3 regions of the Mesorhizobium sp. M1365 genome follow, and region 3 is predicted to be linked to each of the others. Evidence: riboswitches for the same ligand, from Rfam matches in the RefSeq annotation. Region 3 holds a riboswitch; each other region holds the start of a gene.

Region 1 (9,997 bases), on a different contig from region 3:
GGTCGGCCTCGGCGCGGATAATGGCGAAGGAGCGCTCGTAGATCGCCGTGCCATCACGGATGTAGTCGTAGGCGTTCTGGGCGGGCATGCTCATTCCTGTCGATAGATTTCGGTGATGCCGGCCGCGCCGAGCCTTGCCAGGCAGGCGGCAGCGGTTTCGCCGGGATGTCGTGCGCTGCGGATCGCCGCTGCAATGCGGCCGATGCCGTGCGCGGCGTCGTAGCCCGGCCTGTATCCGGCGGGCAATGCCTTTGCCGTCCCGTCCACGACAAGTCCGGCTCCGTTTTCGCCACCGACCAGGGTCAGCGCCGCCGGACCGGGATGGGCGCAACCCTTGGTGCAGCCTGAGATGTGCAGCGTCAGCGAGGAATCAAGGATGTCGCGGTTTTCTGTAGCGATGATCTCGGCGATGTCGCGGGTGGCGATCCGGCCGGAGGCGCAGGCGGGTGCGCCGGGGCAGGTGGCGATCCTGGTGCGCGGATCGGCTCCGTCGGTGACAAAGCCGAGGGCTGCGGCGGTTTTCTGGAGGGAAAGACATGCGGCTGGGGAGAGGCCAAGCAAAAGCAGCGCGCGACCCGGCGCCAGGCGGATTTCGGTGGTGCCGAGGGTGAGGGCGTGTTGGGTGAGATCGATAAGTTTTTGCGCTGGTATGCTGCCGAACGGCAGGCCGATGCCGAGGGAGGTACTGCCGGCTGCCAGATCGAAAATTCCGATGGGCCGGCGATCCTTCGCGCCCCCCTCTGTCCTGCCGGACATCTCCCCCACTTGGGGGGAGATCGGCAGCTTCAGCGGCGGCTCAGGACCTCGGGTGATAGGCGAAAGCCGAGAGGAGGGCGCAATCTCCCCCCTTGTGGGGGAGATGTCCGGCAGGACAGAGGGGGGCGCGACGGATCGCCAACTTGCGAGGGATCTCAGCTGCCTCGCCGTCAAATCCCGCGCATGGGCATCGCGGCCCTTTTCGGCAACCATCCTGAGAATGGCGACAGCGATGTCACAAGCCGCATCTTCCTCGGACATCGCCAGCCGCGTGGCACCCTGCGCATCTCCGGCGAGCGATACCCGCCACTTAATTCCGTCGGCGGCCCGCACCCCGACCAGCCTGACATCGGCCGTAACCGCATCCATTGTCAGCTGCCCGCCGCCGTCAACAATCACCGACACCTTCGGGCCAAGGCGTTGCGTAACACCGGCGTCCTCAATTGCCGCCCGAATCCGCTGCGCCATTGGGCGCGGGTCGGCTATCTCCTCCTGGTCGAGCCCGGCCAGCGGGCCGGTCTCGACCGGCACGCCGGTGCGCACCGCGATGCCGAGCGCATCGACCTCCATCGCCAGCAGCCGCGCGCTTGCCGGCGTCAGGCCGCGGATCTGCAGGCTGCCGCGGGCGGTCACTTCCATGATACCGTTGCCATGGCGCAAGGCGAATTCGCAGAGTCCGATCAACGACTTCGGCAACAGTCCTCCAGCGACCGGATTGAGCCGCACCAGCAGCCCGTCGCCGGTCTGCATCGGCGCCGACAAAGCGGGGCAGGCGCCACGGCGCGAGAAAGCGTTCATGCCGCCACTCCCAGCGCTTGCGCTTCGGCAATCAGTGCGGCGAGATCGTCATCGATCGAATTGCGCAGCGGATGCCAGAGCCCGCGCCGCCGTGCCGACAGCAAACGCTCGGCGATCACCTTCGCCGCCGCCGGGTTCTCGCGCAGGATGAAGGCGCGCACCACGGGGTCGCCAAGATAGGCGTCGTGCACCGCCTCGATCAGCGTGCCCGATATGGCATGGGTAGTCTCGGCAAAGCCGACCAGCCGGTCGACCGTCTCGGCGAATTCCGAGGCGCCGCGCGGCCCGTGCCGCAGCTGGCCGGCGATGAAGCGCGGGTTGACCGCGCGGGCGCGAACTACCCGGGATACGGCCTCACTGATCGAGCGCGGCTTGGGCTTTTGCGGGTCCGTGGTGTCGAGCACGATCACGTCGGCGTTCTTGCCGAGCGCGGCAAGCGCTGCCGAAAAGCCGCCGATGAAGGCGACGTCGGCCGAGCCTTCGAGGATGTCGCGGCCGGGGTCGTCGCCGGTATGAACCAGAAGGTCGGCCTCGGCGAGGCGTTCCTCGAACGCGCCGGGCGCCGAAATGCCTTTGCCCTCGGAGCCGCCATAGGCGTGCGAGGTTGCGGCGAGATAGGTGCGGCCGATCTCTTCGCGCGCGGCCCAGTCGCCGCTCGACAACAAGTCCTCGACGCCCGCGCCGTAAGTGCCCGGCGAGGTGCCGAAAATGCGCGGGCTGATCTTTCCATCGGTGCGGGTCCTGGCCGCCAGCGGGTTTTCCGAATCGTCCTCGTCGCGGGTCGCCACCGCGTTGGCCGCGGCGTCGATCAGCGCGATCTGGGTCGGGAACATGTCGCGGAACAGGCCCGATATGCGCCAGGTGACATCGATGCGCGGACGGCCGAGTGTTGCCGGCGGCAGCACATCTATGCCGGTGATGCGGCCGGTGGCGGAATCCCATTGCGGCCGGCAGCCCATCAGCGCCAGGCCTTGCGCGATCTCCTCACCGCCGGTGCGCAGCGAGGCCGAGCCCCACAGGTCGATGACCAGCGAGCGCGGCCAGTCGCCATGCGATTGCATGTAGCTGCGGACCACTTCTTCCGCTGCCACCTTGCCCAGATCATAGGCGGTCGGCGTCGGCATGGTGCGCGGGTCGGCGGTAAACAAATTGCGGCCGGTGGGCAGCACATCGCTCCGGCCACGCGCCGGCGCACCGGCCGGACCGGCAGCGACGTGGCGGCCGTCGAGGGCGGCAAGCAGCGCGGTTCTTTCAGCTGCCGCACTTTGCCGCCGTACCGGATCAGCCTCGCCTTCCGGCGAGCGGCCATAAATGTGCAGGCCGTCCTTGATGGCGAAATCCTTGAGATCGCAGAGCCAGGCGTCGATGCGGCGCAAAGCCTCGTCGGCTGCGTCGGTCCTGGCGACGCCTGCCTCTGAGGCGAGGCCGGTCTTTTCCGCCGTCTCGACGATCAGCTTCGCCAGGCGGTCGCGGCGGCGGCGGTCGAGCCCGTCGGCTTGGGCATATTCGTCAACCAGTCGTTCAAGCCTGTGCTGGTTTTCGTCCAGCCCGGCGCCGGTCAGCGGCGGCGGCAGATGGCCGAGCGTGACGGCGGCAATGCGCCGCTTGGCCTGCGCTGCCTCTCCCGGGTTGGAGACGATGAAGGGATAGATGACGGGCAGGGGACCGGTGACTATCTCGGGAAAGCAGTTTTCACTGAGCGCCACGGTCTTGCCGGGCAGCCACTCCAGCGTGCCATGGGCGCCGACATGGACAATTGCATGGATGCCGAGCGACTTGCGCAGCCAGAGGCCAAAGGCGACCAGCGCATGGCGCGGCGGCAGCGTCGGGTCGTGATAGTCGGCGCGGCGGTCGGCTGAGCGCCCGCGGTCAGGTGCGAGTGCCACGGTGACGTTGCCGAAGGTGGCTGCGCGGAAGGGGAATTGTTTTTCGCTGACCAGCAGCGAAGATTGGCGTTCTGTCGCGCCCCCCTCTGTCCTGCCGGACATCTCCCCCTCAAGGGGGGAGATTGCGCTGTTGTCTCTACTTTCGCCAATTACCGAGGGCCTTAAGGGAGAGCCGGTGGCGGAACTGCTAATCTCCCCCCTTGAGGGGGAGATGTCCGGCAGGACAGAGGGGGGTGCTTCGCACAAACCTGTCTCATCTTCTGGATTTCCCCATGCGGCTTCCACCGCAGCGATGGCCGACGGCGGCAATTCCGTCGAGAAGGTCAAATACTCCTTCAATGCCAGCCCATGGCCGCCCTTTTCCAGCGTCTCCAGCAACTCGCGCGGTGTTTGCGGAATGCTTTCAACGGCGTAGCCCTGTTCGCTGAGGTCGTGCAGCATTGCCAGGACGCTGGACGGCACGTCGAGACCAACCGCGTAGCCGGTGCGACCGGGGGCGCTCGGATAGTCGGGGATCAGGATGGCGAGCTTGCGCTCCGCACGCGGCGACCGCTGCAGGCGCACGAAGGCCTCGACACGGTTCGCCACTTGCGCCACGCGGTCGGGCTCAGGCCGGTTGGCGAAGGCGCGGAAGGCCAGCGCCGGGTCGGTTTCGCTTTCGCCCTTGAATGAAATGGCGCCGGCCAGGATGCGGCCGTCGAGCTCGGGCAGGACGACATGCATGGCAAGGTCGGCGGGCGCCAGGCCGCGCTGATTGGTTTGCCAGATGTCGCGGCGGGTGGTTGCGACGATGACCTGGAACACGGGCACGCCGGCGCGGTCGAACAGGGTTTCAACGCCGGGCTCGGCACCCGAGGCGAAAGCTGTGGCGGTGATGATGGCGGCAGGCTTCAGGGTTGCGAGCGCGGTTGCGACAAAGGCGAGCGACGCCGGGTCCTTGAGGCTGGAGACGAACATAGGCACGGGAGCCATGCCGCGGTGGCGCAGGGCTTCGAAAAGCGCGTCGATGGGCGCGACATCGGCCGCGAGCAGCATCGAACGGTAGAAGAGAATTGGCACGACGTCCCCCTTCCCCTCGAGGGGACCCGCAGGGCCGGGTGGGGTCGTCACGGCAGTGCTCGACGTTTTGTGCAGGCGCGCTTCGGAGAGGACCCCACCCCCGGCCTGCGGCCGGGCCCTCCCCTCGAGGGGGAGGGGGACACCGCGTTCTACGACCCCCAGTCCCGGCTCGTAAAATCCCGCCTTTGGCACGCTAACAGGTTCGGCTACCGCCGCACCCGATCCAGCGAGACTTGCCAGCCTCTGCACCAGCGCCGTCATATTTGCCGGCCCGCCCTCGCGGAAGTAGCCAAGCAGGGCGTCCAACTCCTCGCGCGGCAGCGTCGAGCCTTCGATCAGTCGCAAATCCTCGTCGTGGCTCTCGCCCGGTAGGAGCGCCAGCTTGATACCGCGATTTCGCGCGATAGCGGCGAGCTGGTCGCAGCCATAGCGCCACCAGTCATAGCCGCCGAGGATGCGGACCAGAATGACCTTGGCGTGGCGGGCGACACTGTCGATCCACAGGTCGACGGACATCGGATGGCGCAGGTCGCGCAAGGCGGCGAGCCGCATCGACGGCAGGCGGTGCGCATCTGCCTTCCACGCCGCCGCCAGCCCGGCCAGGTCGCTGTCGGTGAAGGACAGCGCCACGACATCCGCAGGCGTTTGCCTGAGATCGACAGGCTCGGCGAGATCGTCGAGCGAGGCGGATGTGGTGGTGAGGATGTGCATCGCGGCTCGTACCTGGGGTCAGCCGGCGAGGATACGCTCGATGGCCGGGCGGTTCAGCCCTTTCAGGCCGATGACGACGAGGCGCGAGCGGCGGTCGTCTTCAGCGGTCCAGGCGCGGTCGTAATAGTGGTTGACGCGCGGACCGACGGCCTGCAGCAGGAGCCGCATCGGCTTGCCGCCGACTTCGACGAAACCCTTGACGCGCAACACGTTTTCTTCCTCCGCCGCCGTGGCGACGCGTTGTGCGAGCTCGTCCGGGTTGGACACGGACGCGATGTCGATGACGAACGAGTCAAAATCGTCATGTTCGTGGTCGAGCTCGTCGTCGTGGTGGGTCTTGCGGTTCTCGATGTCGTCCTCGACGGCGAGGCCGAGGCCGAGCAGCACCGACGGGTCGACCTTGCCTTGCGAAGTCGGTACGATCTTCACCGCCCGCGCAACGTGCTTGCCGATGACGGCATTGGCACGGGCCGCGCCGGCTGCGTCCATCAGGTCGCTCTTCGACAGGATGATCAAGTCGGCGCAGGCGAGCTGGTCTTCGAACACTTCCTCGACCGGATCGTCATGGTCGAGCGTCTCGTCCTGCGCGCGCTGCGCCTGCAGGGCGTCCATGTCGTTGGCTACGCGGCCATCAGCCAGCGCCGGTCCGTCGACCACGGCAATGACGCCGTCCACCGTCACGCGGCTTTTCACCGACGGCCACTGGAAGGCCTGGACCAGCGGCTTGGGCAAAGCGAGGCCGGATGTCTCGATCAGGATGTGGTCGACCCTCGGCGTCAGCGACAGGATCTGGTCCAGCGCCGGGACGAAATCATCGGCGACGGTGCAGCAGATGCAACCGTTGGCCAGCTCGACGATGTTTTCCTCGGGGCAGGTGTCGATGCCGCAGCCCTTCAGGATCTCGCCGTCGATGCCGATGTCGCCGAACTCGTTGACGATGATGGCCAGGCGCTTGCCTTTGGCGTTTTCGAGCAAATGGCGGATCAACGTCGTCTTGCCGGCGCCGAGAAAGCCGGTGACCACGGTGCAGGGAACGCGCGAAAGGGAGGCAGCGGTCATGTCAGGTCCTTCAAATGGTCAAGGGGAGGGATGCGGGCAACCAGGCCGCGCTTCAGGCAATCGGGACGGCCGCGCCATGGAATGAGCCCATCCGTCGAGGTGGCGAACAGCTTTGCCCCGGTGACGAGATCGGCGCCGCTGGTCGTGGTCAGATCACCGAAGACGTAACTCCAGCAGCCGTCGCGCAGCATGGCCGCGCTGAGCCGGCGCTTGCAATTGCCGAGGCATTCGACGGTGCGGATTTTGATGTTTTCGCTGGAAGCAGCGCGGCGCGTGTCCTCTGCGAGCAGTTCGCCGGCGCGCGGATGAGCGTCCGAACCGGTCTCGTCACGGCAGGACGAGCAGACGATGACGGTAACGCCGGCCGGGGAATCACCATGGCCGGACAATAAATCCGCTGTCTCAGCCGGAAAACTGCTGTCGCGTTCCAAATCAGGCTCCTTGCCCGGAAAACCCGCCAGGCGATCGGATTCTTATGTCCTAGACGGCAGGTCTCCTGGCTCGCGGGTCATCGCCTGGGTGCCGCCTTCCCGGGAATATCCCAGTGGTTTTCGGCCTTGGCTCGTCGCTTACAGTTGCGGGGACAGCCGCGGATTTGAAATCGAGATTTCGCACCGCATTCCCTCTTGGCCCCTGCCGTTGCGGGCAGGGGACCGTCTGGAACGGATTTAGGCTTGTGGAGGCAGTCGTGTCAACGCACGTCTATGGCGCGGCGATGTCCGCGAGCGGCCGGCCCAAATCGCCGGCAGCGGTCACCTCGATGCGCTCAAGCCCGAGCCAGCCCTGCATCTGCTTCAATTCCTTGAAGAGTTCGGCAGCGGTTTGTGGCGGGGCGCCGGGCTCCGCATAGGCGGCATGGACGCGCAATACGCCGGCCGGACGGTCGGCCCTGAGGTCAACGCGCCCGACGACGCTGTCGCCGAGCAGGAATGGCAGCACATAATAGCCATACCGGCGCTTTTCGGCCGGCGTGTAGATCTCGATGCGGTAGTGGAAGTCGAACAACCGCTCGGTGCGCGATCGTTCGAAGACGACAGGATCGAACGGCGCGAGCAAGGCGCGCGCCTCGATCCTGCGCGGCAAACGGGCGTCCTTGTGGAGATAGGCTGTTTTGCTCCAACCTTCGACGCTCACCGGCAACAGGTCGCCGGACTCGACCAGCTCCTCGATCCGGCCCTTGATGTCGGCGGGCGAGAGACGGAAATAGTCGCGCAGGTCGCCTGCCGTGGCGATACCGTGGGCACGGGCCGAGATGCGCAGCAATTCGCGGTGAGCGTCTTCGGTGGAGGGCGTTGGCAGACTCAGTATTGTTGGCGGCAGCACGCGCTCCGGCAGATCGTAGAACCGCTCGAAGCCGCGGCGATGCGCCGTGGTGATGCGGCCGGCCCAGAACAGCCATTCGAAGGCGTGCTTGGCATGGCTCCAGCCCCACCAGCCGCCCGAACCCTTCTGCCCTTCGAAAGCCGACGCCGCGATCGGGCCTCGTTCGGCGACCTCGCGATAGATGTCTTCGATATAGGCGGCGTGCTCGCGGCCCCATTTGGCCAGTCCGCTGTACATTTCGTCGCCGCCCTCGGCCCGCTGCATGCGCCAGCGCATCAATGGATAGGTCCCGACCGGCAAGAACGAGGCTTCGTGCGCCCAATATTCGAAGACCATGCGCTTGCGCGTTACCGCGGCGTCGTCGAGCAGCGCCAGCTTGTAGGGGCCAAGCCGCGAATAGAGCGGCATATAGTGGGCGCGCACCACGGCGCTGACGGAATCGATCTGCAGCAGGCCGGTACGGGCAAGCACGCGGGCCAGATGCCGTCGGTCAGGCGTGCCGGTGGGGCGCGGGTCATTGAATCCCTGTGCCGCGAGCGCAATGCGACGGGCCATGGCGCGCGAGATTTTTTCCTTCATGAAGGCGGCATCCGGACGATCTTAGACAGAGAAAATGACCTACGATTCCGTGCCATGCTAGCAGGGTTTTGGCGGCATCTATGTCAGGAGAGAAAAGTGGAGTAAAAAGTGAAGGAAATCAAACAGGAGCGGATCGGACCAGTTTTCCCGGATATGCCGTCCAGCACCGCGATTTGAACAAGGTTTGACTTGCTTCGCCGAAAGCGCTGCGCTAACCCTCGCCGCGTTGCAGCATAGAGCCCCCTTAAAACGGTTCAGTGGTTAAACTGTCACGCTTCCGCAAGTGGGTCCGGTGCTGTAATCAGAGTGGATTGGCCGCCAACGGAAACTGCAGCATGAACGCACTTTTAGGTTCGTACCTGCCCATCGTCCTGTTCATCGGCGTGGCGCTGATCGTCGGGCTGGCGCTGCTCGCCGCACCGTTCCTGGTGGCCTACCGCAACCCCGATCCGGAAAAGCTTTCCGCCTACGAGTGCGGCTTCAACTCGTTCGACGACGCCCGCATGAAGTTCGATATCCGCTTCTACCTGGTGTCGATCCTGTTCATCATCTTCGATCTGGAGGTGGCCTTCCTGTTTCCGTGGGCGGTGTCGTTCAGCCAGATCGGCATGCTCGGTTTCTGGTCGATGATGGTGTTTTTGGCGGTGTTGACCATCGGCTTTGCCTATGAATGGAAAAAAGGAGCGCTGGAATGGGATTGAACGACAGTTCCGGTACGCTCGTCGCGCCGAAGCCCAAGGGCCTCATCGACCCCAACACCGGCAGGCCGGTCGGGTCCGACGATCCATTCTTCCTGGAGATCAACAACGAGCTCGCCGACAAGGGCTTTCTCGTCACCTCGACCGAGGCGCTGATCACCTGGGCGCGCAGCGGCTCGCTGATGTTCATGACGTTTGGCCTCGCCTGCTGCGCCGTCGAGATGATCCACACCTCGATGCCGCGCTATGACAGCGAGCGCTTCGGCGTGGCGCCGCGCGCGTCTCCGCGCCAGTCCGACATCATGATCGTCGCCGGCACGCTGACCAACAAGATGGCGCCGGCGCTGCGCAAGGTCTACGACCAGATGCCGGAGCCGCGCTACGTCATCTCGATGGGCTCCTGCGCCAATGGCGGCGGCTATTACCATTATTCCTATTCGGTGGTGCGCGGCTGCGACCGCATCGTGCCGGTCGACATCTACGTGCCCGGCTGTCCGCCGAGCGCCGAAGCGCTGCTCTACGGCATCCTTCTGCTGCAGAAGAAGATCCGCCGCACCGGCACGATCGAACGGTGAGCGGCATGACCCAGGCGTTGAATGACCTCTCGACCTATCTCGGCGAGAAGCTGATCGGCCGGATCGGGGAGGCGGTGTTCGCCTATGGCGAACTCACCATCTCGGTCGAGCCGCGCGACCTGATCGAGGTGGTGACCTTCCTGCGCGACGACCCGAAATGCCAGTTCATTTCGATCATCGACGTCTGCGGCGCCGATTATCCATCGCGGGCGAAGCGCTTCGACGTCGTCTATCATTTGCTGTCGCCGAGACAGAATATCCGCATCCGAATCAAGGTCCAGGCCGACGAAGAGACGCTGGTGCCGTCAATCACCGGGATTTATCCCGGCGCCGACTGGTTCGAGCGCGAGACCTATGATCTCTATGGCGTGCTGTTTTCAGGCCATCCCGATCTGCGGCGGATTCTGACCGATTACGGCTTTGAAGGCCATCCGCTGCGCAAGGACTTTCCGCTTACCGGCTTCGTCGAGGTGCGTTACGACGACGAAGCCAAACGCGTCATCTACGAGCCGGTGGAGCTCAAGCAGGAATTCCGCAATTTCGATTTTCTGTC
Region 2 (9,997 bases), on a different contig from region 3:
CGATCAGCAGCCCCTTCTCGACCGTCTTGGCCGCGACCTCTGCGTCCTGCACCGCCTTGCGCTTGGCCATCTTGGCGCGGTGGCGTTCCTCGTCCTTGGGATCGATAGTATCAGCCATGTCATTTCACCTTGAGCGGCAGCCCCGCCACCATCAAAAGCACGGTGCCGGCAACAGCCGCGACGTCCTGGTTCAGCCGGCCGGCGGCGTCGCGAAACCGTCTTGCCAGCGCATTGTCCGGCACGATGCCCTGGCCGACCTCGTTGGACACCACGAACCACGGCCCACGCGGCCGCGACAGCACATCGGCCAGCCTCCGGCATTCGGCCTCGACATCATGGTCGGCCAGCATGTGATTGGTCAGCCACAGCGTCAGGCAATCGATCAGCACCGGCTGGCCGTCAGGCAGCGCTCCGATCGCGCCGGCAAGGTCGAGCGGCGCATCGATGGTCGTCCAGCCGGCGCCGCGGCGCGAGCGGTGCAGCGCGATGCGCTGGCGCATCTCCTCGTCATAGGCTTGCGCCGTGGCGATATAGCTCCAAGGCGGCGGGCCGACCGTCACCAGGCTCTCAGCATGCGCGCTCTTGCCGGAGCGCGCACCGCCGATGACCAGGGTGAGTGCCCCGGCAGCGCGGTCAGGCAAAGCTGTCGCGCAGGCTGGTCGCCGTGCCCGTGAAGCGTCCGCGCACCACGGCGACGACCGCGCCGAGCACCAGCCAGAACACCAGATTGGTCAGCGTCACCGCCACCACGAACTGGTGGTGCAGGCCTTCCGGGATCGCCGTCTCGAAGCTATCGGGCTGCGGCGCGCCGACAATATGCGGCGCCACGATCAACGCTACGGCAAGGATCGCCAGCGGCAACCATCTGCGGAAGGCGATAAGGCCGAGCCCGGCGGCGGTCGCCACCACTGTTGCCCACCACCAGATCTGGCGTTGGACAAGGTCGGCCGCCGGCATCGCCGGCAGTTCCGGCGGCAGGCCGAGGCCCGGCGCCAGCGTGAACACGGCAAAGCCGGCAAGCCCCCAGAACAGGCCCTGGCGCCAGTTGCCGATGCCGCCGGCGAATTCCGAAACCGCAACCAGGACCAGCGCAAAGCCGATGCCGGTGACGATATTGGCAACGACGCTGAAGCCGAAGCGCTCGAAACCGTCGGCCGGCGCCCAGCCTTCGTCTTCCGCCGGAGCCATTGCTTCAGCCGGTGCCGGCGCGGCGCTGCTCATAGCCGTCGTGCCCGCGGCGTTTTCGGCCGGTGCCGCAGGTGCCGCGGCATGGTCATGGCCGCCGCCGGCCTGTTCGTAGACTTCCGCCTTCAGGATGAGCGGCACCGTGGCATAGGCTTGCATGCAGGCGAGAGCCACGCCGGCCACAAGCCCTGCGATCGCCGCGATGAACACGACGTTGCGAAACAGTGTCATGATGTCAGCCCCTTGTTAGTGGCAGGGAAAGCCCATCGAATGGCGATAGTCGTGCGCGGCATTGTGGACCGCATCGATATGCGAGAAGCCGACAAAGCCCATGACGAAAATGCCGAGGAATGCAGCAAGCGCCAGCTGCATGAGACGCGACTGCGAGGAGGCGGAAGCGCCGAGCGAAACGGAAGCGGTATTCATGTCTTGTCCTTTCGCCCTCCACCCGAGGGCATAGAAGTCAGTTTCCTGTCGCCGGCAGGTCTCCTGGCTCGCGGATCAGCGCCCTTCCCCACCTTCCCGAAGGCGAACCTTCAGTGGCATATGGAGAGGACTACCGCACACAGTTGCGGGGGCAGCCGCGGCATTGGGCAAACAACTTGCCCTAACCGCATTCCCTCTTGGTTCCAAACGGAACCGACGACATCAGCGACTATAGGCAGAATCGCCGCGCCCGGCAAACCAAATTCCGCCGGATCGTGTGGCGAATGCGCCGCCTCGCCAAGTTCGCAGACCGGCGCCGCGATTGACAATTTTCGCAGCCGGGTGTCGGCTGGCGGATGCGGAGGAAGCCGGCATGCAACCCAGCCCGAACAAGCGATCCCTACAACGGCCTGACGCGGCCCGAGCCGACGCTGCCGTCAAACAGCCTATTGGGACATCGCAGCCTATCAGCGCGATCTCGAGGCCATCTGGTATCGCAACTGGCTGCTCGTCTGCCGCGACGCGAAGCGCTCGCCGATCCGGCCGCCGATATCGACAACATCGTCGCGTTCGGTACCCAGGTGCTGGAGGAGGATGCTGATATCTGCGAGGTCAACCAGATGGGCCTGCGCTCGATGCGCCACAAGGCCGGCGTACTGATGCCCGAGGAATACGACTTGCACCGCTTCCACAACTGGGTGCGCGAGCGCCATGCGGCGCTCACACATCAAAGCGATTTGGGCAGATAGCGCCAGGTGACGAAGCCGCAGGCCACCGCCAGCAGGCCGAGCGTCGCGAAAACAGCGCCCAGTCCGAAAAACGCCAGCACGCCGGCCAAAGGCTTTCCGGCTCTGGCCTAAAGCAGCTCTGATGCCGACCGGCGCCAACACGACGCAAGGCCCTGCTTCTTTTGACGGTGGCAACCGTGATAGTCGTCTTGCCGGGGCTGAACCAAGACAGCGAGACCATGAGCATCGACACGCCGAGCGCAGCCGTTCAGGATCAACCGAAGTCGAAGCGCATCGCCGCTATCGACATTGCACGCGGCATCGCTTTGCTTGCCATGGCGAGCTATCATTTCACCTGGGACCTCGAATTCTTCGGCTACACCGATCCCGGCCTCACCGCCTTCGGCTGGTGGAAAATCTACGCGCGCTGCATCGCCTCGAGCTTCCTGTTCCTGGTCGGCATCAGCCTCTATCTCGCCCATGGCAAGAAAATCCGCTGGACCGGCTTCTGGAAGCGCTTCGCCATGGTTGCCGGGGCAGCGCTCGCAATATCGCTGGTCACCCGCATCGCCACGCCCGACGGCTTCATCTTCTTCGGCATATTGCACGAGATCGCGCTCGCCAGCCTGCTCGGCCTGGCGTTCCTGCGCCTCCCGGCGCTACTGACGCTTGCCGTGGCGGCCCTCGCTATTGCCGCGCCTTTCTACCTGCGATCTGAGCTTTTCGATCATCCGGCTTTGTGGTGGGTCGGCCTGTCGGCGACCAACCCGCGCTCCAACGACTACGTTCCACTGCTGCCCTGGTTCGGCGCCGTACTTGCCGGCATCGCGGTTACCAAGCTCGCCGCCACCTCCGGCGCGCTGACGCGGCTGTCGGCCTTGGCGCCTGGCCGCTGGGCAAATCCGCTGGTCTTCATCGGCCGGCACAGCCTTGCCTTCTACCTGATCCATCAGCCGGTGCTGATCGGCTCGGTCTGGCTGTTTTCGCAATTCATGCCGGCGCAGGCCGAAACCAGGGAGGTGAGTTTTCTGAAATCCTGCCAGATATCCTGCGAGCAGGCACGCGACACCGAGTTCTGCTCCAGCTATTGTGCCTGCATGCTGGACACTCTCCAGGGCGAAGCCTCGCTTGACCGGCTCTACAGCGACGACCAGTCCCCGGAGTGGAAGGCGCATATTGGCGAGCTCGCCGGCACCTGCACCGCCCAAACCGAGGCGGCGGAACCGGGAACGCGCTAATCGAGGGAGGACAATAATGAGCGACAGTCACCCGAAACCCGTGCAGCAAAATCCTGGGCAGCCGAAGCTGGGGCACATCCCATGGCCGCCGCTGATCTATATCGCTGCCATCATCGTCAGCGTCGCGCTAGGGCTGTTCTATCCGCTGCCGTGGATCGGCGATCTTCTCGGCGACATCCTGTTCGCCGCCGGCCTTGTGGGGTTGGTGGCGGTTGCCGCGCTCTGGTTCACGGCAATCCGCACCATGATCCGCGCCAAGACGACGCTCAACCCGAACGGCGTGCCTGACCATCTGGTGACCACCGGACCCTTCGCCGTCAGCCGCAACCCGATCTACCTCGCCAACACGCTGCTGCTGGTCAGCCTCGCCTTTGTCACTGGGATCGCCTGGTTCCTGCCGCTGGCAGTCATCGCGGCGTTCCTGACGCAGAAGCTGACGATCGAGAGCGAGGAGAAGGTGCTGACGGCCAAATTCGGCAAGAAATACCGGGACTACGCCAAAAGGGTGCGGCGCTGGATTTGAGCCGAGGCTGACACCGGCTTAGGTGGTGACGCCGAGCTCCACCAGCCGCTCGACGCAGGATTCCTCGGCCTGGTCGAGCTCTGCCAGGGTCTCTTCGAGGTCGCGGCGTTTCTGGCGAAGATCCTCGCGCTTTTCCTCGATGCGCTTGATCATCAGCTTGAGCTGGCCTACCTCGCCGGGCGGCTCCCTGTACATCTGGATGATCTCGCGGATCTCGTTGATCGAGAAGCCGAGCCTTTTTCCCCGCATGATCTGGCGGATGAGATGCCGGTCCGACGGACGGAACAGCCGCGTGCGGCCGCGTCTTACCGGCTGCACCAGCCCTTCGTCCTCGTAGAAGCGCAACGTCCGCGTCGACACGTCGAATTCGCGGGTCAGTTCCGTGATCGAATAATATTCCCGCATCGTCACTCCAATGCCCCGGCCACGCCGCGAGTTCCAACTGGCCGGCGCCGCCAGCGCCCAGGCGCGTACCAGAATCGGCGGACAAGGCACCTTTCAAAGCCTCGCATGGCATTTACGTAAAAGTCAACTGAGGTGACGTTCAGCGCACGCCGAACCACCATGTGGCGAGCCCGAGAAAGGCAAAGAAACCGACGACATCGGTGACCGTGGTGACGAAAACCGCCGAAGCCACAGCCGGATCGATCTTGAAGCGGTCGAGCAGCAGCGGGATAAGGATGCCCGCCAGAGCCGCCACGAACATATTGATGATCATCGCAGCCGCAATGATGCCGCCGAGATTGCGATCGTGGAACCAGGCAGCAGCCACGAGGCCGATCAGGATGGCAAAGATGATGCCGTTGATGAAGCCCACCCCGATTTCGCGGCGGATGATGCGGCCGGCATTGTAGATGTCGAGGTCCCTGGTCGCCAGCGCCCGCACCGTGACCGTCATGGTCTGCGAGCCGGCATTGCCGCCCATGCCGGCGACGATCGGCATCAGCACCGCCAGCGCCACGATATGCTCGATGGTGCGGTCGAACAGGCCGATCACCGAGGCCGCCAGGAAAGCCGTCAAAAGATTGACCAGCAGCCACGGCACGCGCGAGCGCGAGGTCGAAAAGATGCTGTCCGAGAGTTCTTCGTCGCCGACGCCGCCCATGCGCAGCAGATCTTCCTCGGCCTCCTGCTGGATGACGTCGACGACGTCGTCGATGGTCAGCACGCCGACCAGCCGCTCGTTCTCGTCGACGACGGCGGCGGACAGGAGATCGTATTGTTCGAATTCGCGTGCCGCCTCCTCCTGGTCCATGGTGGCCGGGATGGCATGCCTGGTCTCATGCATGACCTCTTCGACCTTGACCGAGCGCTTGGTACGCAGGATCTGGTCGAGGTCGATGGCGCCGAGCAGCTTAAAGCTCGGATCGATGACGAAGATCTGGCTGAAACGGTCGGGAAGATTGTTGTCCTCGCGCATATAGTCGATGGTCTGGCCGATCGTCCAGAACGGCGGCACCGCGACGAACTCGGTCTGCATGCGGCGGCCGGCGGTCTCTTCGGGATAGTCAAGCGAACGCCGCAGCCTGATCCGCTCGGTGAACGGCAGCTGCGACAGGATCTCGTCCTGGTCCTCCTGGTCGAGGTCTTCGAGAATGTAGACCGCGTCGTCGGAATCGAGATCCTGCACCGCCTGGGCGATCTGCGCATTGGGCAGACTGTCGACGATGTCGCGGCGGATCGCCTCGTCAACCTCGGTCAGCGCGGAAAAATCGAAATCCTTGCCCAGCAATTCGACCAGCGCGCGTCGCTGTTCCGGGTGCAGGGCCTCGAGCAGGTGGCCGAGTTCCGACTGGTGCAGATCGTCGACTTCGCGCTTCAGCGTCAGCGTATCGCGATCGGCGATCGCGGCACCGATCTGGGCGAGGAACGACGACAGGATGACGCCGTCCTCGTCATAGATGTCGGCGCGGCGCTCCTCAGCCGCCCTGGCGCCGGTCATCTGTTCGTCCTGGCCTTCCACCAGCGCCTCCCGCCATCGGATTTCCGGATAAGGTGCCTGTCAGGTCTAGACCATGATCCTGACAATCGGAATCGATTTTGCGAAAGGACCATGCACAACGACAAATTGCTACAGCGCCGTTCGCGCGTCCAAACGACGCGGCGCATACCGGATGGTAGGAGGAGAGGACGTTCTACAAACCTGCGGCGCTGCAAACCTTCGCGGCGGCAGGTAAAGGGCAGCGTATCTCCCCGCCCCGGTCAACCAGATGGGCAGATCGACACTGATTCAAAAACGGCGAGGCCGAAGGTGCGACGGCCTCGCTGGATATTGGACTTAACGGCTTCCCGATCAGGCGGCGTGGCGCTTGGCCTCAGCCGCATAGCGGTCCAGGAGACCGCTCCAGCCACCCTCCGATTCGAAGGCCTCGCGCATCGCCTCTGCGGTTTCGCCCATGTTCTCCAGAAGCCTGTGCTCGAGTTCCACGCGCGTCGCGTTCTCGCCGAGCGCGACAAAGCGGATCTCGACTTCGGTCAGCAATGCCGGATCGTAGCGCCAGCCGGCTCCAATGCGCCAGGCGAGCGTCAGCCTCGACGGCGGATCCCAGGCGAGAACCTCGCCCCAATCGCATTGTGACCCATCCTCGTCGATCTCGTACCAGCGGCCGCCGGCTTTCGGTTCGATCACCGCGGTCGTCAGGGCGGATTTGCCGATCGAGTGCGAAGCCGGCCACCAGCGCCCGAATCCTGTGGTGAACACATCGAATGCCTTGTCGAGCGGCACCTCCACCGTCACCGACTTCCTGACCGGCGCGGGCTTGATCATGGTCGTCATTTCCTCTTCTCCTTGCTGTTGTCGACTTCCCGTTTGAAGGCGTCGAGCGCATCGCCCCACATGCGGTCGAGCCAGGCACGCATCTCGCCGAGCCCATGCGGGTCGAGATGATAGATGTTGCTGGCACCTTTCGGCTCTGCGCGGACCAGCCGGGCTTCCTTCAAGACCTTGAGGTGCTGCGATACCGCCGGCTGCGAGACCGGAAGCACTCGCGTCAGATCTATGACCGAGCGTGGCCGATCGGCGATGAGCTCGAACACCTTGCGGCGCGTCGGATCGGCCAAGGCCACCATTCCTGCATAATCATAAATCATGACTTATGATAAGCTAAAACTTATGATAAGTCAACCGAGGGCGTGGCGGGCCCGTGTTCAAGCAACCGGCCGGCTCGGCCCCGAGGCTCCGGGGCAATTCCTTCACGCGGGGGCATGGACAGCGATGCGGATGCAAGACTGCTCAGGGAATCGATCCACCGCATGCGGGCCGGCCGGCAAATGTCGACCACCGGGGAAAAGTAAACCTGGCGGCAAGGTTTTTACCTTACCGGTGTATGTGTCTCTCCGGCGAAACGTTAAGAACAGGTAAATTGGTTTGGCCCTAACCACGGAAGCCTCTCGCTACAGGCCCTCCGCCATATGGCAATTGCGGCTCTCCTTGTTCATGGCGACATACGTTTTAGGCGCATCTGGATTATATCCAGAAATATTCTATACGTCCGCCTTAATCTATTCTCACAAGTTTCTTGTTGGCATTCCGGTGTTGTTTATCGGTGGCGTCTGCTGTGCCGCGCTAATCCATGGCCGGCGGCAACCGGTTCGCTACGCACTGGATTTGGTTCAAGGGCGCTGGCGCGGTTGTCTGCTGGTGCTGCTGTTCTTCTTTGCCAGCTTGACCGCGTTCTCTACCTACAAGATCGCCATCCCGTCCGTCGTCCCATACTATGCCGACAACTGGTTGGCCGACGCTGATGAATGGCTGCACGGGATGCCGCCATGGGAGATCGTCCATAAGCTCGACAGCAACAATTGGTCGTTCGTCGTCTTCAACAGCTATGAAGTCATTTGGTTTTACCAGTGGTTCGGCGCCATCCTTTTCGTGTCGCTCTGGTCCGACGAGATTGCCCGCATCCGCTATCTCTGCGCAGCAGCGCTGACGTTGTCCGTCCTCGGAACGGTCTTGGCCCTGGCGCTGGCATCGGTCGGACCGGTTTACTACCACCACTTTGTCGGCGTGGATCGCTTCCACGGATTGAATGCGGCCTTGGACAGGCTGGACCATAGTTACATGGTGCGGGAACCCGCGGCATATCTCCTGATGGCTTACCAAAGCGGCCGGCCAAGTCTTGGCGGCGGCATCTCGGCCATGCCAAGCATGCATGTCGCCTTTGCCGCATTGAACGCCTATTTGCTGTCATCGATCAATCGCTGGCTTGGCGTTCTGGGTTGGACCTTTGCAGCCCTGATCCTGTACGGATCGGTGTTCACTGGCTGGCACTATGCCGTGGACGGCTACGCATCGATCGTTGTTGTGTCGGTGATTTGGTGGGCGACCGGACGCCTGGTGCGCGAATAGTTATGTGCGCTTGTCGATAGATGGCCATGCCTGCCGATGGCCACTTCGCATAAGCCAAACTCGCGACCGCAATCAGGCAAAAAGCACGTGCCCCGACAAGGACGCTCCCTGCCGTGCTCGAATTCAACGGGCAAGAGATTCCGCTTTCGAATTTGATGGTGCGGTCGAGATGCAGCGCCGCAACGCCTCCCGCGTTGATTTTAAGCCATTTTTCTACGATTCCGTGGCGATTTGTATTGAGGATGGTTCGGCAGCGGCAAAGCATGTAGTTCCAGCCAGCCACCATCGGCAGGCAGCTGGCAGCCTTGCCATCACATCCTCCTCTGACGAACACCTAGTACGGTCAACCCTTAGCTGCCGCGCCGCGCCGCTCGAGCGCGGTCTTGCGGATGGTTTCTGCGATCTCCGGGCTGCTGCTGCACAGCATCTGGAAATCCGCCGAGTGTAGCGACAGGAGTGAGACCACCGTTGTGGCGCTGACGGTCGCCGAGCGTGGTTCGCCGGTGATCAGCGCCATCTCGCCGAAGAAGGCGCCAGGGCCCAGCTCCACCGGGTTCGGCGTCGCGACGCTGACGCGCCCCTCCACGACGAAGAACATCTGGTCACCGGTCTCGCCATTGCGGCAGATCACAGCGCCCGCCGGCACGATGCGAGGTCGTAATGCGCGCACGATCTCGACTAGTGTGGCCGGGCCGAGCTTCTGAAACAGCGGCACGGCGGCGACCAATTGCCAATTGCGGACGAAATCCTCGCGACGGACTTCTTGATAAAAGCCGGTGGCAAGAATGCCAGCCCAGAGCGCGAAGATGCCGATGCCACTCATCATGACCGCCCCGGCAAGGACGCGGCCGGTGAAGCTTTCCGGAATAGCGTCGCCATAGCCGGTGGTGGACAGCGTGACCACCGCCCACCACATTGCCTGGGGGATGCTGCCGAACTGTTGCGGTTGGACGTCGCGCTCGATGACATAGGCTGCGAGCGCAAAACCGAAAAGAACGATGCCGAAGACCGTGGCGACGCCGATCAGGTTGCGCGCTTCGTTGGTCAGGATTCTGCCCAGCAGCGGGAAGAAAGTTGAGTCGCGCAGCGGTTTCAGCAGCCAGACAGCACAGTAGAGGCTCCGGTCGGGCGTGCCGACGAGCAGAAATGCGGCGAGTGGAACCAAAACCGCGAGCACATCAATGGCGATTGCCGGCGTCCTGTCCCGAACGTCTCCCGCCCGGCGCTTGAGCAGTTTCTCGGCCAATTCCAGGAGATAGACGCCCCAAATGACCGCGAGCACGGCAGCCAAAGCCAGTCTGCTTCGTCCGGACAGGTCCGGTGTCGTGAGCGTAGCCACCGCCACAAGCCCAGTCGCAGCCAGCACCGCGTTGAGCGGCGCGTAAATTCTTAGGAAAGGCAGTACCGACATTCTATGCCCACGAGCGGATACTACCCGCCAGAATAGGATGCCTTCAAGGCAAGCGCAAAGGGGCTTATTTTCGCTGCGATCGTCGCTGGACCATAGGCCATGAACCATCCGATCAGCGTCGAGATCGAGCTGCCCCTC
Region 3 (9,997 bases):
AGGAACTACTGCTGACTCGGTTTCCAGGGGATTGGCCATGAAATGCTCCACTCGCGGTTTTTGCAAAGGTTCAGCATCAAGGGCCACTACAGTAGAGTCAACAAGCTGACGATTTAACGGCTCGACTTCCTTTGTTGTCTCGGCCATCGCCGCGGCGATGTCGAAATTGCCCCAGATGGAACGTGCGGATTTTTGATAATTGCGCTTTTGTTTGACTTCCACGGTGAATGGTCGCGTCTGCCGCCTCATAGTTCCTTCCTGAATAGGAGAATGAAGTCGCCGCTCGAATTTTTGGCGCTTCCTGCTTAGCGCGGAGCATTATCGTATAGCCGCTCAACGGGCAAGTGATGCCGGTCTTCGATGGCTGACCCATCTGGGGAGATTTGAGCGGCTTCGCGCGTCCTGCGCATGCCTGCAAGGCCGCCAAGTTTTCTGGGTTAGCAGGCGCGCCACTGTGGCAGCTTGGCAGCGAACCAAATCCAGCCCCGCGGTGGATCCCGAAGCTTCCCACAATGGCGAAGAGAACATCTTCACTCGTTCCTTTTCAGCACAAGACCTTCCGTTCGCTATGGTCGGCTGCACTCGTTTCGAACCTTGGCACCCTGGTGGAAGGTATCGCGGCAGCTTGGCTGATGACGAGCATCGCCACCTCCCATGGAATGGTGGCGCTCGTCCAGTCATCGACCACCCTCCCCTACATGATCTTCTCCCTCGCGGCGGGAGCGCTCGCGGACAACTTTGACCGTCGCACGTTGGGCTGAGCTGTCTGCTCCTCATGCAGCCGGTGCGGCCTGGATTCAATCATTCTCGCTGTTTAACGTCACAGTGCAGCTTTCGGCGCCGCGGTGGGTGGTTGGACGCGCCCTGTCTCTCTATCAGACGGCCACATACGGCGGCATGGCGGCGGGAAGCTGGCTTTGGGGCGAACTGGCGGATGTCCAAGGTGTTTCGGGAGCCTTGCTCGTCCGCCAGCATGGTTCTTGTGATTGGGGAATGATGGGCATCCTTCTGCGTCAGCCGGATTTTGAAACGCTCAATCTGGATCCGACCAACAAGTTCAGCGAACCGACGCTGCAACTTGACCTGCGGCCACGAAGCGGTCCGATCATGGTGATGGTCGACTATCGTGTCGATCAGAGAGATCCAGACTCGCCCACAATAATTTTCTGAATTTCAGCAGTAATTTTTGATCGCCCATTCGTGCTGTGTACCAGCCCTGTGTCTTGCGCAAGTGGTCACGAACGGCTGTCGGAGCCTCGAAGACGCCCTAAAAACACATGCTGGGATTTTTGAACACGCTTGACGTGTTAGATTAATTCATCCACAATGCGTGTATTGCACACGCGAGGTGAGTTATGAACATGAAAGAACTTAGGGTTCGACTGGGCATGACTCAAAAAGATTTGGCAGAGCAGATGGCAACGACGCAACAGACTGTGGCCCGTTGGGAAACAGGCAAAACGCAGTTGAACGTCGAGCAGATCAAGGACCTTTGTCTCACGTTGAAATGCACAGTCGAGGAGCTGCTGGGCTGGAAGATTGATGTCGAGGAGTGGCGCACGAGCCCGTTTGCAATTGCCGATGCCGAAACGCGATACGGCACGCTCAGAATCAAGACGACTGTTGGCAGCCGCCAATATCCTATCGATGAAAAGGCGCGTGAATCGATTTTACGTCAGTTGAAGGAACTTCATAATCTTCGTAGAAATAACACAAGCAGGCCATGGCTGTATTGTTGGAGCCTTGACAACAAAATACTCTTGATAAATCCGCAATATGTCCGCACCATTGAGCTCATCGGTGACGATGTAGAGGAGATGCCAGAGTATTATCATCCAGAAATCTATCGGGCTTTGGATGACTGGGATAAGGGTGAGGTTTCAGGAAAGCTGAAGAAAGAATGCGATGCCATCATCGCAGAGATGGGTGATCAGGAAGCCGTGCGCATGGCCTCCTATGTTCGCGTCACATATGACGACGGAGAAGATGAGTGGAACTTCTTGGATGAAGAAACCGCTACGACTTTCTTCGGATTGGAAGCTGCGACCTTTGACGTTCCCCAGTGTAGTTTCGCCGAAGTGGAGGAAGAAGGTTACTACCGAGCGCGATACGCCAACCTTGATAGCGTCGCGGTGATGGAGGTTCCAAGCGATCGTTATCACAGATTGACCGCGCCCGAGGAAGCTTAGAACCATCCACGAAGGGCGCATGTTACATCTCGACCTTGCGTGGTGCGTTTTCAGTACGAGATGACGTTAAGCGTAGGTAGTGGCAGGTAAGAGTGCTCGACCAGAAGCTCAACTGCCTCCTCAATATCGGTGCCGATGTGCCGCAGGACACGTCCACGGGAGCGTGGATAGGCGTGAAGTTCCTGCACTCCACGGTCCGCTCTCCCATCGCCGGTGTGTGCCCGACGCCATCTTGTGGACGAGCTTGGCCGCCTGCACCCGGTTGTATTCCGGCTTGCGGTCCGCCTGGGCGGTCCGCCGCGATGGCTATCTCCATGTCAATCGGCGCCGAACTTTGACTGCCCGCTGCTTTTGATGAATTTGGCGAGGTCCCGCGCATAATCACTCTTGGTCTTCTCCTTGAGGCCCGGTGTCGCGAACTTGTGGTCCAGCAGGGCAAACAGGTCCAAGTCCCCTTCCGCCTGTGGCGCTGGCTTGCCCTCACCGCCCTCGGCTTCCCAATTGGGGACCGCTTCTGCGCGCTGCACCGTGGCGATTGTCCGCCCAAGACGCATCACAAGATCGAACGCCAAACCGTGCGCGTGCACGACGATTTGCCGCTCAGGCCTCATTTGGACAGGACTTGAGCTGGCCCGGTGGTTTGAGCCGGGTTACCTTGAGCCGGTGGGCTGCGAACAAGCAGTTCGAGACATTGGCCTCGATCACTTCGCAACACGCCGCTGCGCCTGGCCTCGGTGTGCTCCCCCCGAAATCGTTGTGTCATATCACCGAGGGCATCACGGCCAACAGCTTCCACGTGGGCAACAGCCTCGCCATTGAGCCGAATATGGTCGCGAGCAGATCACCAACGAAGCGGTCGGAACCTCGGAGCCGAAGTTCGACGCCGAGGTGGTTCGCATGATGCGCTAAGCAGCACCACGGCGCTTGCCGGTAGTTTGCCGCCGGCAGCCGACGAACTCCTATCCTCCTGGACCGCTGTGCGTTATTGCTTTGATTTACCGGCCGCTCAAGGCTTCCATAGTTTCGCTTTCAAGGCGACCTTTGGCAACATGCCAACGGAAATTTAACATAACGACATAAACATTTCTTTATGCGGCGTTGACAAAGAAGCGAACTGCGGTAATTGTCTCCCGTGTCGTGGTTCTCCGTACGGCGCTGCCGCAGCGGAGCTAAGAGGGAAGCCGGTGCGATGCCGGCGCTGCCCCCGCAACTGTTAGCGGCGAGCCAACCCCACTCATGTCACTGAGGCGAATAGCCTTGGGAAGACGGGTAGAGGCTATGACCCCGCGAGCCAGGAGACCTGCCACGGCGAATTACGTCCACGGGCGGGGTGTCTCGATGGCCGCTGCAGCCTGGCGTTCGTGCCGGCCTGCTAGCGCCTTCCTTGTCACCGACGCCCCAACCATCGGGGTATGCATGACTGTCTCTCAGCAAATTCCTGTAGCAACGCTCGGCGTGCCGCGCTTCGGTCGTCGGCGAGAACTGAAATTCGCGCTTGAAAGCTACTGGTCCGGAAAATCGTCCGCTGCCGACCTTCTCACGACCGCGAAGGCGCTCCGTGCCGCTAGCTGGGAGGAGCAGCACGATCGCGGCGTGTCGAAAATCCCGTCGAACGACTTCTCGCTCTACGACCATGTGCTCGACACCGCAGCCATGGTCGGCGCCGTTCCATCCCGTTACGGCTGGAATAGCGGCGAGGTTCCACCTGACATCTACTTCGCAATGGCGCGGGGCAACCAGGGTTGTCGACACGCTGGTCACCAGCAGGCGGCTCATGGGTCTGATGTAACCGCGATGGAAATGACCAAGTGGTTTGACACCAACTATCACTACATTGTGCCGGAACTCGACGATGATCAGACGTTCGCCCTCTCGTCGACGAAACCGGTCGACTACTTCCTCGAGGCTAAAGCTCTCGGCATTCACACACGCCCAGTCATCCTTGGACCGATCACCTTCCTCAAGCTGGCGAAATCGCCTGCCGAAGGATTCGATCCCATCGCGCTCCTGCCGCGGCTGCTGCCCGTCTACGAGCAACTCCTGCAGAGGCTGAAGCTGTCGGGAGCCGACTGGGTGCAGATCGATGAGCCAGCGCTTGTCCTCGATCTGAACCCGAACGAACGAGCTGCGTTCGAATTCGCCTATGGCCAGCTGTCAAAAGCCGCGCCCGAGTTGAAAATCATGCTGGCTACGTATTTCGGGCCGCTGGGAGACAATCTCGAAACCGCGGTTTCTCTGCCCCTGGCCGGGCTGCATATTGATCTCGTGCGCGCTCCCGAGCAACTGGAAACGGTGGGTCGGCTCGCACCGAAGGATCTGGTGCTCTCGCTTGGCTTGATCGATGGCCGCAACGTCTGGCGTGCGAACCTGCCCGCCATTCTCGACCGCATCAAACCGATCGTCGCCGGCTGGCCCTTGGACCGCGTCGAGATCGCGCCTTCTTGCTCGATGCTGCACGTGCCGATCGACCTGCGCATGGAGACCGAACTCGACGCGGACATCAGGTCGTGGCTCGCCTTCGCGGCCCAGAAGACCGACGAGTTGGTGTTGCTGGCCCGGGCCCTCACTCAAGACAGGGATGCGGTGGCAGGCGCGTTGAAAGCGTCTGCCGAGGCTGCCGCCACTCGCGTGACATCCACGAAGATCCATGACCCGCTTGTTGAGGGACGGATCGCCAGCATTGACGACAGCATGAAGCGACGAGAGAGCGCTTTTGCCGAGCGCTCCAGAGTCCAGGCCGGCACGCTCGGGCTGCCGCCGTTCCCGACGACGACCATCGGGTCCTTCCCGCAGACACCGCAGGTACGCAGGGCGCGGGCCGCTCATGCGAAGGGCCAGCTGAGCTATGTCGACTACGAGACCTTCCTGAAGAAGGAGATCGAGGCTGCAATTCGCTGGCAGGAAGAGATCGGGCTGGACGTGCTGGTGCACGGTGAGTTCGAACGAAACGACATGGTACAGTATTTCGGCGAGCAGCTGTCCGGCTTCGCCTTCACCCAGCATGCCTGGGTGCAGAGCTATGGGTCGCGTTACGTGCGCCCCCCCATCATCTTCGGCGACGTATCGAGGCGCAATCCGATGACGCTGCGCTGGTGGCAATTCGCCCAGTCGCTTACGGAAAAGCCTGTGAAGGGAATGCTCACAGGCCCAGTGACCATTCTCAACTGGTCTTTTGTTCGCGACGACGTACCCCGCTCCGAAGCCTGCCGCCAGATCGCGCTCGCCATCCGCGATGAAGTGGCGGACCTCGGAAGATCCGGCGCAAGGATGATCCAGATCGATGAGGCGGCGTTCCGCGAAGGATTGCCACTGCGCCAGTCTGACTGGAAAGACTATCTCGACTGGGCTGTCGAATGCTTCCGGATCGCCTCAACGGATGTGAAGGACGCCACTCAAATCCATACCCACATGTGCTATTCGGAGTTCAACGAGATCATCGACGCGATCGTCGAAATGGATGCGGATGTAATTTCGATTGAGACGTCGCGCTCGAAAATGGAACTGCTGGACGCCTTCACGAGTTCCAAATATCCGAACGAAATCGGGCCCGGAGTCTACGACATTCACTCACCACGGGTCCCGGAAGTCGGCGAGATTTCGGATCTCGTCATGCTTGCCCGCGAGCGACTGTCCGATGCCCAACTGTGGGTAAACCCGGACTGTGGCCTCAAAACCCGCAAGTGGGAGGAGGTCCGCCCTGCCCTCATGAACATGGTTGCTGCAGCACGCGCGCTCCGGGAGAAAGCCGGAAGGTTTCCTGGTTGCTCACCATGTGGTGAGTTAGCGGCTGCCGCATGTGGGCCGTGAATGTGCCAAAACGCGATCACATCCTTTGAAATAAGTCACTCGAGCGAGAAAGTGCACTTTCCTTCGGCACGTGTACTAATCGCGCAGGAATAAAGGGAACCGTTTTCTCCCTGTGACGTGTCGAGTTCGAAGGGGATGTGATTGGCGTCGAGACCGCTCCGGCCATGGGTTATCAGCATGCCAAGTGCGCTGTTCTCGATCAGTTCGTAAAGGACTTCTCGGCTCGGTTCATCGAAATGCGCGGGTACATACATGACAGGTTCCTTCACTGGCCGCCGGGTTCGCTGTTCACCGGTTGACATCCGATGGCAAGCGTTCCAACGCGGCGGCGATCTGGCGCTTCGCTGCTGAGGGCAGAGGCAGGATGGGACGCGGGGGGTCGGCACGGCAAATGTCGAGCAATTCGGCAAGTGCATAGACGACGCGAAGGCTCGAGAACTCCTTGAAGAGGCTCCAGAGCGGCGCAAGCGTGGCATCGATCCGTCGCGCTTCGGCCGCATCGCCCTGTTGCGCCGCCGTGACGATCTTCACGCAGACCTCGGGCAGGACGCCGGCGAGGACGCTGTACCATGTGTCGGCGCCGGCGATTATGGCCTCTGCAGCGTTCCAGTCGCCGCTGTAGCCGATCGAGAACCCTTCCGGCACAGTGCGCCTCTGGTCGGCCAGATGGCTCTTGATCGCATCGCCCTTGTCTGTCGGATTCTTGATAGCGACAATCCCACCCACCTTTGCCAGGCGGCTGACGAGTGCTGGGGTGAAACGGAAATGCGTCGTTCCTGGATTGTCGTAGACGACGATCGGCAGGCCGCTCTCGCACGCCACCGTCGAGAAATGTTCGAACACCTCGTCCTCAGTGAGCGGGGTGTAGGAGGCGGCCGCAAGCAGCCCCGCGGCAGCCCCAAGGGCCTTAGCGTCCTGCGCGAGCCTCACTGCTTCGTCGGTGAGCAGCGCGCCCACACCCACCACGACCGGCATTTGTCCCCCGGTTTCGTCCAAGGTCTCGGCGAGCGCCCGTCGCCGTTCCTCGCGCGACAGATACATATAGGTGCCGGTGCTGCCGAGAAGACCGATGGAGTCGACCTGAGCGGCGCCAAGCCGAGCAATCAGCCTGCGCAGAGCAACGGTATCGACGCGGCCGTCACGATCGGCGGGCGTGATGGGAAACGCGGAAAGACCGCTCAGGAATGCCATGGCAAGGCTCCAGGTTTGTGCGTGAGCGCAGGACTGGCCGGACGACAGGTCATCACAAGGCGTCCAGAGCCCGCCGCATGTCGGCGATCAGGTCCTCGGCGTCTTCAAGACCCACCGAGAGACGCATGAGGTCCTCGCCGACTCCATCGGCCAGATGCGCATCCTTGCGGATCGGCTGACGAGCACGGGTCAGGCTTGCCGGATGATAGATGAGGCTGTCGGCATCGCCGAGGCTGACAGCCCGGGTGATCAGGTTGAGCCGGTCCATCATCCGGCGCGCGCCCTCGAATCCGGCGTGGAGCCCAAAGGCCAACATGCCCGACCCGTGGGACATCTGCTTTCGCGTCGTCACCTGATCAGGGTGCGAGTCGAGGAAGGGATAACTCACCCATGCCACCGCCGGGTGCGCCTCGAGTGCCTGAGCCACCGCAAGGGCTGTGGCGCTGTGGCGTTCCATGCGTAGCGTGAGCGTCTTCAGACCGCGGAGGATCAGGAAGGCTGACATGGGCGAGAGCGCTGCGCCGGTGATGTAGCGCAGGCCCGTCTCGTGCAGCGTGCGGAGCGTTTGCGCGTCGCCGAGAATCGCCCCGCCAAGGGCATCGCCATGCCCATTGATGTATTTGGTCAGGGAGTGGAGCACGAGGTCGGCCCCATGTTCGAGCGGCCGCTGGAGCGCGGGCGAGGCGAAGGTGCTGTCGACTGCAACCTTTACACCGCGCGCGTGGGCGCGCTCGGCAATGGCAGCGAGATCAAGGATGCGGCTCAGCGGATTCACCGGCGTCTCGAAAAAAACAAGCCGGGTCCGCTCCGTAATCGCGGCATCGAGATTGTGAGGATCGGACAGGTCGACCGCGACGACCTTGATGCCGAAGCGGGGGACCGCCTGTTCGACCATGGCAAGCGTGTTCGCATAAAGCGTCTTGTGGACGATGAGTTCATCGCCTTGGGACAGGAGCGACAAGATCAGTGTGCCGAAAGCCGCCATCCCCGAGGCAACGACCAAACCTGCCTCGGCTCCTTCCAGATTGGCGAGCCGTTGCTCGAGGATCTCCGTCGTCGGATTGTATTCGCGCGCATAGAGCCTTCCGCCGAGCGCGGCGGCGGCCTCGTTCGCTGCCACGCTTTCGAATCCATAGGTCGAGGTCAAGAAGACTGGCGGCTGAACGGCATTGGAAAAGCCGGCCGGATCGTAGCCATGATGGATCGCCCGAGTGGCGAATCCGGGACCGGTGTCGTTGAGCGACCGCGTGAGAGCATCGGTTTCGGATTGATAGGAACGGGTCATTCGGCCTCTAAGATCTTTTCTTGGGTTTCCGAAAGATTGACGGCAAACTGGCCAATGTGAAATATCCAGTTGGCGATGAATGAAATGGTCCAGTCTTCAAGTGCCGGTTCTGCAGGTCGCTCGCACGCGATGGGTGCACGCCAGATCTACGAGGCTCTTCGCGAGCAAATCCTTGGCCGCGTCTACGAAACCGGCAGTCAGCTGCCGTCCTCCCGAGGCCTCGCAAATGACCTTGGGGTTTCGCGAACGACGGTGACGGTCGCCTATGAGCAACTGGCCGCGGAGGGTTTCATCGACGTCCGTCAAGGCGCACGACCCCGCGTTGCATCTTCGTTGGTCGGTCCTGGGACAAGCCGCACGCCTGCGAAACGGGTCGGCCCGGTTCTTCTGTCCGCCTATGGGGGCCGACTGCGCGTCACGCCGCCCTGGCCGGATTATCTGCCGACTGGGCTGAAGGTCGATTTCCGCTATGGCGACCTGGCGCCGTCAGACTTCCCCGCATTGGTCTGGAAACGTGCGATGAACGAGGCGATGGGGCAGCGCCCGTTGCGTCTTGCCTATGACGATCCGCGCGGCTCGCGCCGGCTGCGCCAGGCGCTCCAGGGCTATCTCTGGCGCGCCCGAACCCTGAGCTGCGACCTCGAGCAGATCATCATCGTCAACGGTTCGCAGCAGGGCCTCGACCTGTGCGCGCGCCTGCTTCTCGATCCCGCCGACCGCTTTGTCATCGAGGACCCGTGCTACAGGATGGCGCGTCAGGTCTTTGCCAGTACGGGTGCCTCGCCCATCCCGGTCACCGTCGACGAGGACGGGATGAAGACGGAGTTGCTGGCGGGGATCGGGGCGCGACTGGCCTATGTCACGCCATCGCATCAGTTTCCGCTGGGCGGCGTCATGCCGATCGCGCGCCGCCACCAGCTTCTGGAATGGGCGAGGCACAACAACGCCTATGTGATCGAGGACGACTACGACAGCGAATATCGCTACGACATCAATCCGGTCCCTCCGCTGCACAGTCTCGAGGACCACGGGGCTGTCATCTACCTCGGCACGATCTCCAAAACGCTCTCGCCGATGCTGCGTATCGGCTACCTCGTCGTCCCGCCGGAATTGCAGGAGGTCTTCGCAACCGCCAAACAATTCGCGGACCGACATTCGCCGGTGGCTGAACAGGAGGCTCTGGCCTCTTTGATCGAGAGTGGCGGCTACGAAAGCCATGTGCGGCGTGTGCGCAGGCTGAACGGCGAACGTCGGGAGACGTTGTTGGGCGCCTTGCGGCACAGCTTCGGTGATCGCATCGCTGTCCAGGGAGCAGAGGCCGGTCTGCACGTCGCCGTTTGGTTCAACGACTTGCCACGATCGCGGGAAACGGCCTTGGTCGAATCCGCCCGAGGCGCGGGCCTGGGGCTACACCTGATCTCGCCCCTTTACGAGCGGCAGTCGGACGAAGGCCACATCGATCGCATGGGGCTTGTCATGGGCTATGCCGCCTTGAGCATTCGGCAGATCGAGAAGGGCGTTGAGG

The links. Region 3 has a riboswitch for cobalamin ahead of metE (5-methyltetrahydropteroyltriglutamate--homocysteine S-methyltransferase). Riboswitches for the same ligand answer to the same signal wherever they lie in the genome.
Region 1: another riboswitch for cobalamin. It lies ahead of NKH04_RS14030 (DUF1636 family protein); the one in region 3 lies ahead of metE (5-methyltetrahydropteroyltriglutamate--homocysteine S-methyltransferase).
Region 2: another riboswitch for cobalamin. It lies ahead of NKH04_RS19615 (CbtB domain-containing protein); the one in region 3 lies ahead of metE (5-methyltetrahydropteroyltriglutamate--homocysteine S-methyltransferase).

The regions. Positions count from the first base shown of each region.
Region 1 covers NZ_JAMYLG010000009.1:186,474-196,470, forward strand. The annotation lists gene NKH04_RS14010 (precorrin-8X methylmutase) at 1-94, opposite strand, end outside; gene cobG (precorrin-3B synthase) at 91-1,554, opposite strand; gene NKH04_RS14020 (cobaltochelatase subunit CobN) at 1,551-5,210, opposite strand; gene cobW (cobalamin biosynthesis protein CobW) at 5,229-6,269, opposite strand; gene NKH04_RS14030 (DUF1636 family protein) at 6,266-6,700, opposite strand; cobalamin riboswitch at 6,739-6,942, opposite strand; gene NKH04_RS14035 (winged helix-turn-helix domain-containing protein) at 6,972-8,171, opposite strand; gene NKH04_RS14040 (NADH-quinone oxidoreductase subunit A) at 8,507-8,872, shown strand; gene NKH04_RS14045 (NuoB/complex I 20 kDa subunit family protein) at 8,863-9,444, shown strand; gene NKH04_RS14050 (NADH-quinone oxidoreductase subunit C) at 9,450-9,997, shown strand, end outside.
Region 2 covers NZ_JAMYLG010000018.1:6,547-16,543, reverse strand. The annotation lists gene cobO (cob(I)yrinic acid a,c-diamide adenosyltransferase) at 1-118, opposite strand, end outside; gene cobU (bifunctional adenosylcobinamide kinase/adenosylcobinamide-phosphate guanylyltransferase) at 120-641, opposite strand; gene NKH04_RS19620 (CbtA family protein) at 634-1,416, opposite strand; gene NKH04_RS19615 (CbtB domain-containing protein) at 1,432-1,611, opposite strand; cobalamin riboswitch at 1,648-1,844, opposite strand; gene NKH04_RS19610 (SRPBCC family protein) at 1,968-2,360, shown strand; gene NKH04_RS19605 (heparan-alpha-glucosaminide N-acetyltransferase) at 2,579-3,577, shown strand; gene NKH04_RS19600 (methyltransferase family protein) at 3,594-4,100, shown strand; gene NKH04_RS19595 (MerR family transcriptional regulator) at 4,119-4,505, opposite strand; gene mgtE (magnesium transporter) at 4,645-6,042, opposite strand; gene NKH04_RS19585 (SRPBCC family protein) at 6,394-6,876, opposite strand; gene NKH04_RS19580 (ArsR/SmtB family transcription factor) at 6,873-7,190, opposite strand; gene NKH04_RS19575 (phosphatase PAP2 family protein) at 7,537-8,448, shown strand; gene NKH04_RS19570 (cyclic nucleotide-gated potassium channel) at 8,792-9,859, opposite strand.
Region 3 covers NZ_JAMYLG010000008.1:197,704-207,700, forward strand. The annotation lists gene NKH04_RS12935 (transposase) at 1-249, opposite strand, end outside; gene NKH04_RS12940 (MFS transporter) at 513-761, shown strand; partial or broken gene NKH04_RS12945 (MFS transporter) at 758-1,143, shown strand; gene NKH04_RS12950 (helix-turn-helix transcriptional regulator) at 1,356-2,189, shown strand; gene NKH04_RS12955 (hypothetical protein) at 2,507-2,761, opposite strand; cobalamin riboswitch at 3,311-3,511, shown strand; gene metE (5-methyltetrahydropteroyltriglutamate--homocysteine S-methyltransferase) at 3,606-5,996, shown strand; gene NKH04_RS12965 (FMN-binding negative transcriptional regulator) at 6,032-6,250, opposite strand; gene NKH04_RS12970 (dihydrodipicolinate synthase family protein) at 6,285-7,187, opposite strand; gene NKH04_RS12975 (trans-sulfuration enzyme family protein) at 7,240-8,472, opposite strand; gene pdxR (MocR-like pyridoxine biosynthesis transcription factor PdxR) at 8,557-9,997, shown strand, end outside.